One region of the Micromonospora sp. CNZ299 genome, then DNA from elsewhere that is predicted to be linked to it. Evidence: riboswitches for the same ligand, from Rfam matches in the RefSeq annotation. Region 1 holds a riboswitch; each other region holds the start of a gene.
What was found. A riboswitch is a leader RNA that binds a small molecule or an ion and turns the genes downstream of it on or off. The one in region 1 is predicted to bind cyclic di-AMP.

Region 1 (3,200 bases):
GGACGCTCCAGACAGAGGTCAATACCCTCCACGCGCGGTCACTGCGCGAGCGGGTCAAGCAGGCCGTCGCCGGCCGGGTCCGCCGGATGCTCGGAGCCAGGTGACCAGCCACCGCGTCCGCTTCATCCAGCTCACCCGCGTCGGTACGGGTCGAGCAGCGCCAGCACGGCAGCCGGGTCCTCCACGTGTGCGTTGTGGCCGAGACCGGGCAGCGTGACGACCGGTACGCCGTACGCCTTGAGCTGCTCGTCGGTGACCAGCGAGTCGTGTTCCCCGCGGGCCAGCACCACCGGCACGTCGGTCGCCGCCAGCAACGGGGCCAGGTCTGGCTCGCCGACGCCGAAGGCTGTCGGGTCCATGGCGAGGCGCCACCGGCCGTCGACCTGACGCAACCCGGCGTCCACCACCGGATGATCCGGCGCGACCAGGCCGACCAACCCGGAGACGCGCAGGTAGCGGCGGGCCGCCTCGGTGCGGCTGGCGAACCAGCTCACCGGGCGGGCGGCGAGTTCGGTCGCGCGGGTCAGCTCGTCGGGTGACCAGACCGCCTTGATGCCCAGCCCGACCACCGCGTCCACCGGCATCCCGGCGGCGCGGGCGGCCAACGCCAGGCCGACCACCCCGCCCAGCGAGTGCCCGAGCACGACGATCCGGTCGTCGGCGACCAGGCCGTGGGCGATCCGCTCGGCGAACCCATCAAAGGAGTACGACGGCAGCGGGGCCGACCAGCCGTGACCGGCAAGGTCCGGTGCCAGCCACCGCCCGGGCCAGTGCTGCTTCAGCAGTGGGGCCGAGGGCAGCCAGACGTCCCCGGTCGCCCCCATCCCGTGCAGCAGCAACAGGATCGGCCCACGGCCTGCCCGGCCACCTGATTCATCCACCACGGCCGCAGTCTCCCACGGTTCGCGACCAGGTACGAGGGTCGTCGATGCGGCGCAGGCCTGACCGCCCGGTGAAGACGCCGCGGGCGCCGGCCCCTTGTGGAGGACGGCGCCCGAAGCGGTCAACGTGCCTGGGTCAGGCGGAGTAGCCCCGGCTGGCGATCCAGTTGGCCAGGTTGATCGTGGTGATCCAGTACGACGCGTCGGCCGGGTTCGCCGAGTCGGCGATCCGCACGGTGCGGCCGTTGTCCTTGTAACCCACGACGGCGATGTAGTGACCGCCACCGTAGGAGTGCCAGCCGCCGTTGGTGTCGGTGGCGTCGCCGACGACGTTGGCGACCACGCCACGGCCGTCGGTGATGGCCTTGACCACGTCGGCCTGGAGCTGGTCCATCTGGGCCGGGCTGGGCGTGCCGGCGAACATCCGGGTCCGGTACGGGGAGCCCTTCACCTCGGCGTTGAGCACCCGGGTGGTGTCCAGGGCCGAGTTGGTGCCCATCTCGGTGGTGCCCAGCTCGGCGCCGAGCTCATTCTGGGTGCGGTCGATGCCGGCGGCGCTGAGCGCGTTGCGGGTGGCAGCCGGGCCGCAGTTGTAGTACGTGTTCTGCGCCTGGTAGTCGTAGTCGAGCACCTTGGTCGCGGGCGGCTTCGGCGGCTCCGGCTTACGGGTCAGATCCGGGTTGCTGCTGGCCGTGGCTGCGGGCGACGCGGCACTGGTGGCCGGCGCGGGGGCGGCGGTGGTCGGTGCGGTGCTGGCCGAGGGGGACGCGTCGCGCGCCTCGCTGCGGGAGGCAGCGGTGTCGCTGCGCATCTCGGCGACAGTGGTCGCGGTGTGCTGGCTGGCCGGCGCGTCGTCGGCGGTGGTGAGCAGGGCGCCGGTGGTGGTGGCGATGGCGAGGGCCGCGGCGGAGGCGGCAACGATCTGGTACGGACGCTCGGTGGCGAGGCGACGGAGCTGACGCTTCAGGGTGTGCTTCACGGGGTCCTCCACGGATCGGGGGGAGAGCGGCACACCGGGGCGGGACCGGTATCCGGGCAGGCGCCAGCGCGCGGACGATGGTCCGCGGATGGTGAACCGCTCAGGGGAACGCCCGGCGCGGCCGGGCGGTTAGGCGATGACCCGGGGGGGTCAGCTCACCGTCACTGGACGAATGAGCGGGGGCACCGCTACGCCGTGGAGGCGAGGGAACAACCGAGGGGTGGAAAGGTGCTGCACGAGGATGGAACTCCTTCCGACACCGCCTACCGGGTTAGCTGACGGATTCGGGCGGGAAGATCGCCCTACCGCGGGCCGTGGCTCGCGGATTCACCCCGGACTTACTGATGGGTCCCCGGTTCGTTCATCACGATTGAGCGGGTCGGCGCGGCGTCGCCTCTTGCGAACGGTTACCGCACCGGACAGGACGACAGTACTGGCCGGCTCTCACCCTGCCAAGCCGGGTTCACCTGTGTAAACCCCAATCGGCGCGACAATTTCTGCGCGTATTGCCGATGATGTGACTCGATGGGACAACCGGTTACGGCGACGCCTGCGGGCGACAACCGGACAGGCCGCCGAATATGCGGCCACAATCACGGGAAAAATCGAGCCAATCGTGCCCGACGCCCGATTCGCCATTGACATGACCGGGCTCACATAACGGATCGGGCTCAACCCGCGCGAGCCGGGCGCCAACGTGCCACGAGGGCAGGGCGGAACGCCCGGGTAGCCGCCCGGCGGGCGGGTACCGGGTTCGGCCGCAGCCGGGCCGCTGCCGCGTACGCCTCCTCGGCGAGAGTGCGGGCCGACTCGGCGGCCAGTTCCGCGTCCCGCCAGGCGGCCCGCTCCCGGGTGGCGGCGGCCTGGTAGTCGGCCAGCCTCGCGTCCCGGATCGCCCGGCTCAGCAGCACCTCCTGCTCGACCGGGTGCCGCCGGGGATCCCAACCGTGCCGGTGCCCGAACACGTCGCCGAACTGCGCCATGGTCAGGTCGCCCCGCCAGTGCGCCGCCGCCGCCGCGCGATGCAGGTAGCGCTCCCGGGAGGCGTACTCGGCGGGGGTGCGGGGGGTATGCGGGGTGGGCAGCGCCCCGGCCCCCGCGAAGCGACGCGCGGCCGCGTCCGCCTCGTCGTACCTGCCCCAGGCCCGCTCCATCTGCTCCTGAGCGGTCAGCCAGGAAGCCCGTCGCCGCCGGGCGTTCTGCCCCGCGCCGGCCGCGGCGACGGCCACTTCCTCGGCGTACCGACGCAGGTCGACGGCCTCGGCCTCAGCCAACTCCCGGGCGGTGGGCGCCACCGGGGCCGGGTCGTCCGTTGGCCGGTCCCGCTCGGGGCGGGCGGT
Region 2 (3,200 bases), 3.4 Mb from region 1:
CGCTCAGCGGCGCGAACAGGACGGTGCCGACCAGCGCGCCGACCGGGTAGAGCACCGCAGGGTCGGCACCACGCTGCACGGCGATGCCGAGAGTGAGCAGCACCAGGTCGGCGCCGAGCCAGCCCAGCGAGGTGACCAGGTGCAGGGTGAGCAGCCCCTTGCGGGCGCTGGGTGGGATCCGAGGCATACCGCGATGCTGCCCGCCGACCGCCGCCGGGTCGTCCGACGAGCGACGACATCAGGGGTACGCCCGGCGACGTAGCCCGGTCGGACAGCTCTGCCCGGACGAACGTGATGCCTGTGAGTCATCAAGATGACTCACAGGCATCACACACTTTGGGGAACGGCCGGATCAGTAGACCGACAGGTGCACGTGGTTGGTGTGGTCGCTGGACGGGTCGCCACCCGCCCCGCTGTAGGACTTCCATCCGCTGCTGGGCAGCCAGATCTGCCTGTACCAGATCACGTACAGCACGGCGAGCCGGTCGGCGTTGCGGATGAAGTACGCGGCCAGGTTGTTGCCGTACGTCTTGTCGCCGCCGGTGGCGTCGCCGCCGAAGCCACCCTTCTGGGCGGCGAAGTCGCAGGCCCGGCCCTTCGGGTGCTCACCGGAGCCGCTGGGGCGGTGACAGGAGACGTACCGGGTGAAGCCGGCGGCCTTGGCCTGGTTGAGGGCGTGCAGTGTGCGCGGGGTGATGCAGCCGCTGGCCGGTGTGGGGTCGTTGACGCTGCACGTCTCCGACGGCCAGGAGCCGTCGGAGTTGCGCGGCGCGGCCTTCGCGTTGGCGGCGGAGGTGCCCCGGTTGGAGTCGGTGTCGGCGGCGGGCTGCGGCTTGGGGGTGGTGGCCACGGTCAGGGCCCGTTCGGCCTGCTCCTTGCGCTTGGCCATCACCGCGACCTGCTTGCGCTGCTCGTTGATCTCACCGTTCAGGGCGACCTGGGTGCGGTTGGCCTCGTCCTTGCTGCTGAGCAGGTCGCGCAGCACCCGGTCCTCGTTGGCGGCCACCGCGTCCAGTGCGGCTGCCCGGTCCATGAAGCCTTCCGGGCTGTCGCTGTTGAGCAGCGCCGACATCGCGCTGAGCCGACCGGTGCGGTACGCGACGCCGGCGATCTCGCCGACCTTGCCGCTGCGTTGGTTGAGCTCGACCTCGATGGTCTTCAGTTGGGTGGTGAGCTGCTGCTGCCGCTGCACCGAGGCGTCCAGGGCGCGCTTCGCGTCCAGGTAGCCCTTGCTGGCCGCCTCGAGTTGGGCTCGCAGCGCGGGGGTGCCGCCCTCCTCGTCGGAGTCGGGGGCGGCGGCCCGCAGGCCGGTCGGGGGAGCGGCCGAGGCGGTGCCGGCCGGGAGCGCGACGCCGAGGGCGAACATCGCGACGATCAGGGCCGCCAGTCGGGCGGCGGGTGGTCGTGCTGGTGCCACTGTGCATGTCCTTCCGTCAGCCGCCGACCGGGTTAGCTGACGGGTTCGGGACGGAAGATCCCTACCGCTGACGCGGATGCACCCCAGGTACGTGGTTCCCCGGTTCGCCCTCGCGGGCGATTAGGCGGCGACCACCACCGGCGCCGGGAGGGCGCCGCCTGGTGGAGGCCGGGACCGAGCCTACCGGTGCCAGTGGGGTGGCTGCAGCCAATGTGACCGAAGGTGCGTTCGTCGTCACGAGAGGCTGCTGTCACCACTCGATCGAGCCACACGCTCCGGAGGCGGCACCCGGCTCGATCTGCAACGTCGCGTGCTCGATCCGGAAGTCGTCGTGCAGGGCCGTACGCGCGGCGGTGAGCACCGCGCCGACCTCCGCCCCGGGTGCCATGGTCAGGTGTGCGGAGGCCACGTCCATGCCGGAGGTGAGCGTCCAGACGTGCAGGTCGTGCACCTCGACCACACCGGGGACCGCGGCCAGTCGGTCGTGCACGGCGGTCACCTGGAGGTGCTCCGGGGCGGCCTGCACCAGGATGCGGACGGCGGCCCGTGCCAGCCGCCAGGTGCGCGGAAGGATGAACACGCCGATGGCGACGGCGACCAGCGGGTCGGCCCACCACCAGTCGGTGACGGTGATGAGCAGTGCGGCGCCGATCACGCCGACCGAGCCGAGCAGGTCGCCGAGCACCTCCAGGTAGGCACCCTGAAGGTTGATGCTCTCCCGGGCTCCGGCGCGGAGCAGGGCGAAGGCGGCGATGTTGGCGAGCAGGCCGAGCACGGCCACCGCGAGCATCGGGCCGGCGATGACCTCGTGCGGGTCGCCGAAGCGGCGGATCGCCTCGATCACCACGTAGATCGCGACGCCGGAGAGCAGGACGGCGTTGGCCAGCGCGGCGAGCACCTCGAGTCGGTAGAGCCCGAAGGTGCGCTGCGGGTCACCGGTGGCCCGCCGGGTCGCGGTGATCGCAGCGAGCGCCATCCCGATGCCGAGCACGTCGGTGAACATGTGTCCGGCGTCGGAGAGCAGGGCGAGCGAGCCGGTGTGCAGGGCGGCCACCGCCTCGACCACCATCAGGGTGGCGAGCAGCCCGAATGCCGCCCAGAGGCGGCCCCGGTGCTGGTGTGCGGCATTGGCGACGGACCCGTGGTGGTGGTCATGACCTGCGCCCACGAGAACCACCCTCCGCCGCCAGCCGGGACCCGGTCAAATGTATGTTCACATCGCTATGTATGCAAGTGTAGGGGTGGCAACTCTCGCCGGCGGCTCGCCAGCACGGATCAGCCGGTCGGGTCGATGGTGGTGAGGCGCTGCGTGGCCCGGGAGAGCGCCACGTACAGGGTGCGCACCCCGGCACCCGGATCCGCCCGGATCTCGCTCGGGGCGACCAGCACGACCCCGTCGTACTCCATGCCCTTGGCCTCCAGGCTGGTGACCACCTGGAGCCTCGGCGCGCCGAGTGCGGCGACCCAGCCGGCGACCTCGTCGCGGCGGGGGACCGGCGTGATCACGCCGACGGTGCCCTCCACCTCGGCCAGCAGGCCGGCGGCCGCCTCCACTGTCGCGGTCTCCAACCCGCTCGGGGGCACCGCCAGCTCGACCGGGTCGACCCCGGTGGAGCGGACCGCGGTCGGCAGCGGCAGGTCAGGATAGAGCCGGCGGATCTCCGCCGCCGCCACCGCGAAGATCTCCGAGGAGTTGCGGTAGTTGGTGGTGAGCGTGAAATCGTGCCGCTTGCGCCGACCCAGCGCCTGGTCCCGGGCCCGGTCCAGCTCGTCGGGGTCCCCG
Region 3 (3,200 bases), 940 kb from region 1:
GGGCTTGAAGTCGGTGCCCAGGGTGAACGCCACCGGCGTGAGCGCCACCTGCACGACGGTGTCGTAGGGGATGCCGAGCAGGTCTGCCATCTCCCTTTCGTAGCTGAGATGGCTCGTGGTCCACGCGGTGCCGAGCCCGCGTTCCCGAGCGGCCAGCATGAAGCTCCAGAACGCCGGGATGACCGAACCCCAGGCCCCGGCCTGCCCGCGCACGCTGGCCAGCTCGGCGCGGGACTCGACCCGCAGACAGGGGATGAGCAGCAGCGGCACCTCGTGCAGGTGATCCGCCAGGTGTTGCAGGCTGCCGGCGATCCGGCCCCACTGCTCGGAGGCGAAGTCCATCCTGCTGAAGGCCGGCCCGGTGCCGCCCGACGCGGGTGGCGGTGCCATCAGCCCGAGTCGCCACAGTCGGGCGACGGCGGCCCGGGTCCGCGGATCCTCGACGAAGATGAAGTCCCAGCGTTGCCTGTTGATTTCGTGATTTCGAAAACCGTCCAAATGAAGAGCGGAGCACGGTCATGCCGGTCGACACAGTGATCTTCAGCGGGGAGGGCCCGCACGCCGATCCCTGGCACCCGTTGTCCGAGACCAGCGCGGCGATCGCCAAGCTCGTCGGCGACGCGGGCCCGGTGGCGATCGTGACCACCGTCGACCAACTCGCGGCAGCGCTCGACGGCGCCCGCCTCCTGGTGGTGAACGCCAGCGCATCGAGCACCCGATCACTACCGGTCTCGTGGACTTCGAGGTGCACGACGAGCGCTACACCGACCTGGAGTTGCTCGACGGCGTCGACGTCGAGACTCTCTACGTCCACGACGAGGGTGGCGACACCCACCCGCTCGTGTGGGCGCGCACGGCCGGGAGCAGCCGGATCGTCTACAACGCACTCGGTCACGACGCGCTGTCGTACGAGTCGCCGGGGCACGTCGAGTTGCTGCGGCGCATCGTGCTCTGGCTCCGTCACCGCATCTGATCCGCAACGGTCCACGGTGGTCACTGCACACCGACCGGCCGCCCGCAACCGCTGGGGGTGACGCCCCGCGTACCCCGGTGAAGAACTTCACAGGGGTTGGGCGATCGTCACCGACCGTGCCTAACGTCGGTCGGGTTCGCCACTGCGGACACCACGGCCGGCAACGCCAAATCCTGCCCCCGGTCGGTGGAACCCAGTCACCCGGGCAGGAGCGGGGGACCCAAACGTTCCTCGGTGCACGTCACCTCGGGGTGAAGCCGCCATCGTGCGGCCGGGCTCCTCGGCCCGAACCCGACAGCTCACCTCGCCGGCGTGGAGGAAGTTCACATGACGTCTGTCTACACGCCCCGTCACCGACGGGTCACCACCCGCCGTCTCGCCGTCGGCACCCTGGCCGTCGGTGCGGTCACCGGTGCTGTCGCCCTCTTCGGCCCGGCCGCCCCCGCGCAGGCCGCGGTCAACTGGGACGCGATCGCCAAGTGCGAGTCCGGCGGTAACTGGAAGATCAACACCGGCAACGGCTACTACGGTGGCCTGCAGTTCTCCCAGAGCACCTGGGCCGGCTACGGCGGCAAGAAGTACGCCGCCCGCGCCGACCTGGCCAGCCGCGGCGAGCAGATCGCCATCGCCGAGAAGGTGCTCGACGGGCAGGGCATCGGCGCGTGGCCGACCTGCGGCAAGAAGGGCGGCTCGTCGAGCGGCTCCACCGCGAAGCCGTCGACGAAGTCCACGCAGAAGCCCACCGCGAAGTCCACGGCGAAGCCCACCGAGCAGCAGGAGCGGCCCTCGCGGCGGGAGCAGCCGGCGACCCGCAACCACGAGCGCACCGCGCCGACCACGGGCGGCCAGACGTACCTGGTCAAGCCGGGCGACACCCTGTCGGAGATCGCCGACAGCCACCGGGTGACCGGCGGTTGGCAGTCGCTCTACGAGCACAACCGGCAGCTGATCGGGGCCGACCCGGGCCTGATCTTCCCGGGTCAGCGGCTCAGCCTCTGACGGTCTTCCCGCGTCAGCGGCTCAGCCTCTGACGGATGACACACGAACGCTCGGCCGGGTCACCGGCCGAGCGTTCGTACGTGTGGTGCGGATCAGCCCGAGCGCCCGTACCCCGGGGGAAGCCGTCACGCCGCGGAGGCGGATGCCTTCGACCCTCGGTGCGACGCGACCGGGCCGGCGTTCCAGCCCCAGCGGGGCGCCGGTGCGCTGCCCTCCCCGGACCAGCCCGTGCCGCCCTCCTCGTTGTCGCCGCCGTCGGTGGTCATCTCGACCGGGGCGGGTGTGCTGCGGGCAAGTCGCATCGACTGCTCCGCGCCGGCGCGGGCCGCGCACGGCCAGGACTGCCCGGCGCACTGAAGGTTGCGGCACTGACCCTCGTCGTCCGGCTCGTGGGCGCTCAGCACGTCGATCGCCAGTTGCCAGAGCAGCGGGTCGGTTACGTCGTGCGGCCGTTCGGCAGTGCGACTCGGCCGGTTGCTGGTGTCGTCGTCGGACATTGTGGGTCCCCCCTTGTCAGGCTGTACCCCACAAGGGTCACCCGTCAGCCGCCGGCTAAACCGCCGACCTGCTGTGATGTGTCTCCGGTCGCAGCGGTCGCCGGGACGCCGCACGCAGATCGGTCAATCCGGCAGCAGCGGCATCTCGACGCCCGGCTCCCGGCCGAGCAGGACCGCTCGGGTCAGCGCCGTTGAGCCGAACCGGTCGCGGACCGCGTCCACCGCGGCGTCCAACTCCGCGCCAGGATCGCGGTGAAACGGCAGCTCCGGTTGCACGGGGTTGTCGTCCAGGTTGCCCACTGAGACACCGATCAGGGTGACACCACGACGATCGATCTCGGTCAGCGCTGCTCGCAGCAACGCGCGCGCGGCGGCGAGCAGCGGCGTCGTGTCGGCGGTCGCCTTGCCGATGGTGTGCGAGCGGGTCGCCCGGGTGTAGTCGCCGAAGCGCAGCCGCAACACCACGGTGCGACCGGACCGCCCCGCCGCCCGCATGCGGCGGCTGACCCGGTCGACCAGGCCGGCGAGGATGGCATCCAGCTCCGCCGGGGCATGCGGGGTGCGGCTCAGCGCATGCTGCGCGCCCATCGAGCCGCGTCGCCGGCCGACCTGCACCGAGCGAGGATCGCGGTTGTGCGCCAGGGCGTGCAGGTGCCTGCCGGCGCCCGACCCGAGCAGCGACACCAGGGCGGCCTCACCGAGCCGGGCCACCTCACCGACCGTACGGATCC

Region 2: it holds a riboswitch for cyclic di-AMP, as region 1 does, so the genes downstream of both, CLT68_RS31285 (coiled-coil domain-containing protein) here and CLT68_RS16330 (C39 family peptidase) in region 1, are expected to answer to the same signal.
Region 3: it holds a riboswitch for cyclic di-AMP, as region 1 does, so the genes downstream of both, CLT68_RS20000 (LysM peptidoglycan-binding domain-containing protein) here and CLT68_RS16330 (C39 family peptidase) in region 1, are expected to answer to the same signal.

The regions. Positions count from the first base shown of each region.
Region 1 is NZ_PEFG01000001.1:3,481,124-3,484,323, reverse strand. Features, by position in the region: gene CLT68_RS16340 (polysaccharide pyruvyl transferase family protein) at 1-104, shown strand, start outside; gene CLT68_RS16335 (alpha/beta fold hydrolase) at 132-884, opposite strand; gene CLT68_RS16330 (C39 family peptidase) at 1,018-1,872, opposite strand; cyclic di-AMP (ydaO/yuaA leader) riboswitch at 2,106-2,247, opposite strand; gene CLT68_RS16325 (hypothetical protein) at 2,532-3,200, opposite strand, start outside.
Region 2 is NZ_PEFG01000001.1:6,926,454-6,929,653, reverse strand. Features, by position in the region: gene CLT68_RS31290 (hypothetical protein) at 1-187, opposite strand, end outside; gene CLT68_RS31285 (coiled-coil domain-containing protein) at 353-1,417, opposite strand; cyclic di-AMP (ydaO/yuaA leader) riboswitch at 1,423-1,554, opposite strand; gene CLT68_RS31280 (cation diffusion facilitator family transporter) at 1,668-2,585, opposite strand; gene CLT68_RS31275 (AAA family ATPase) at 2,693-3,200, opposite strand, start outside.
Region 3 is NZ_PEFG01000001.1:4,424,830-4,428,029, forward strand. Features, by position in the region: gene CLT68_RS19990 (nitroreductase family protein) at 1-498, opposite strand, end outside; gene CLT68_RS33400 (ThuA domain-containing protein) at 707-973, shown strand; cyclic di-AMP (ydaO/yuaA leader) riboswitch at 1,128-1,300, shown strand; gene CLT68_RS20000 (LysM peptidoglycan-binding domain-containing protein) at 1,301-1,972, shown strand; gene CLT68_RS20005 (hypothetical protein) at 2,098-2,469, opposite strand; gene dinB (DNA polymerase IV) at 2,593-3,200, opposite strand, start outside.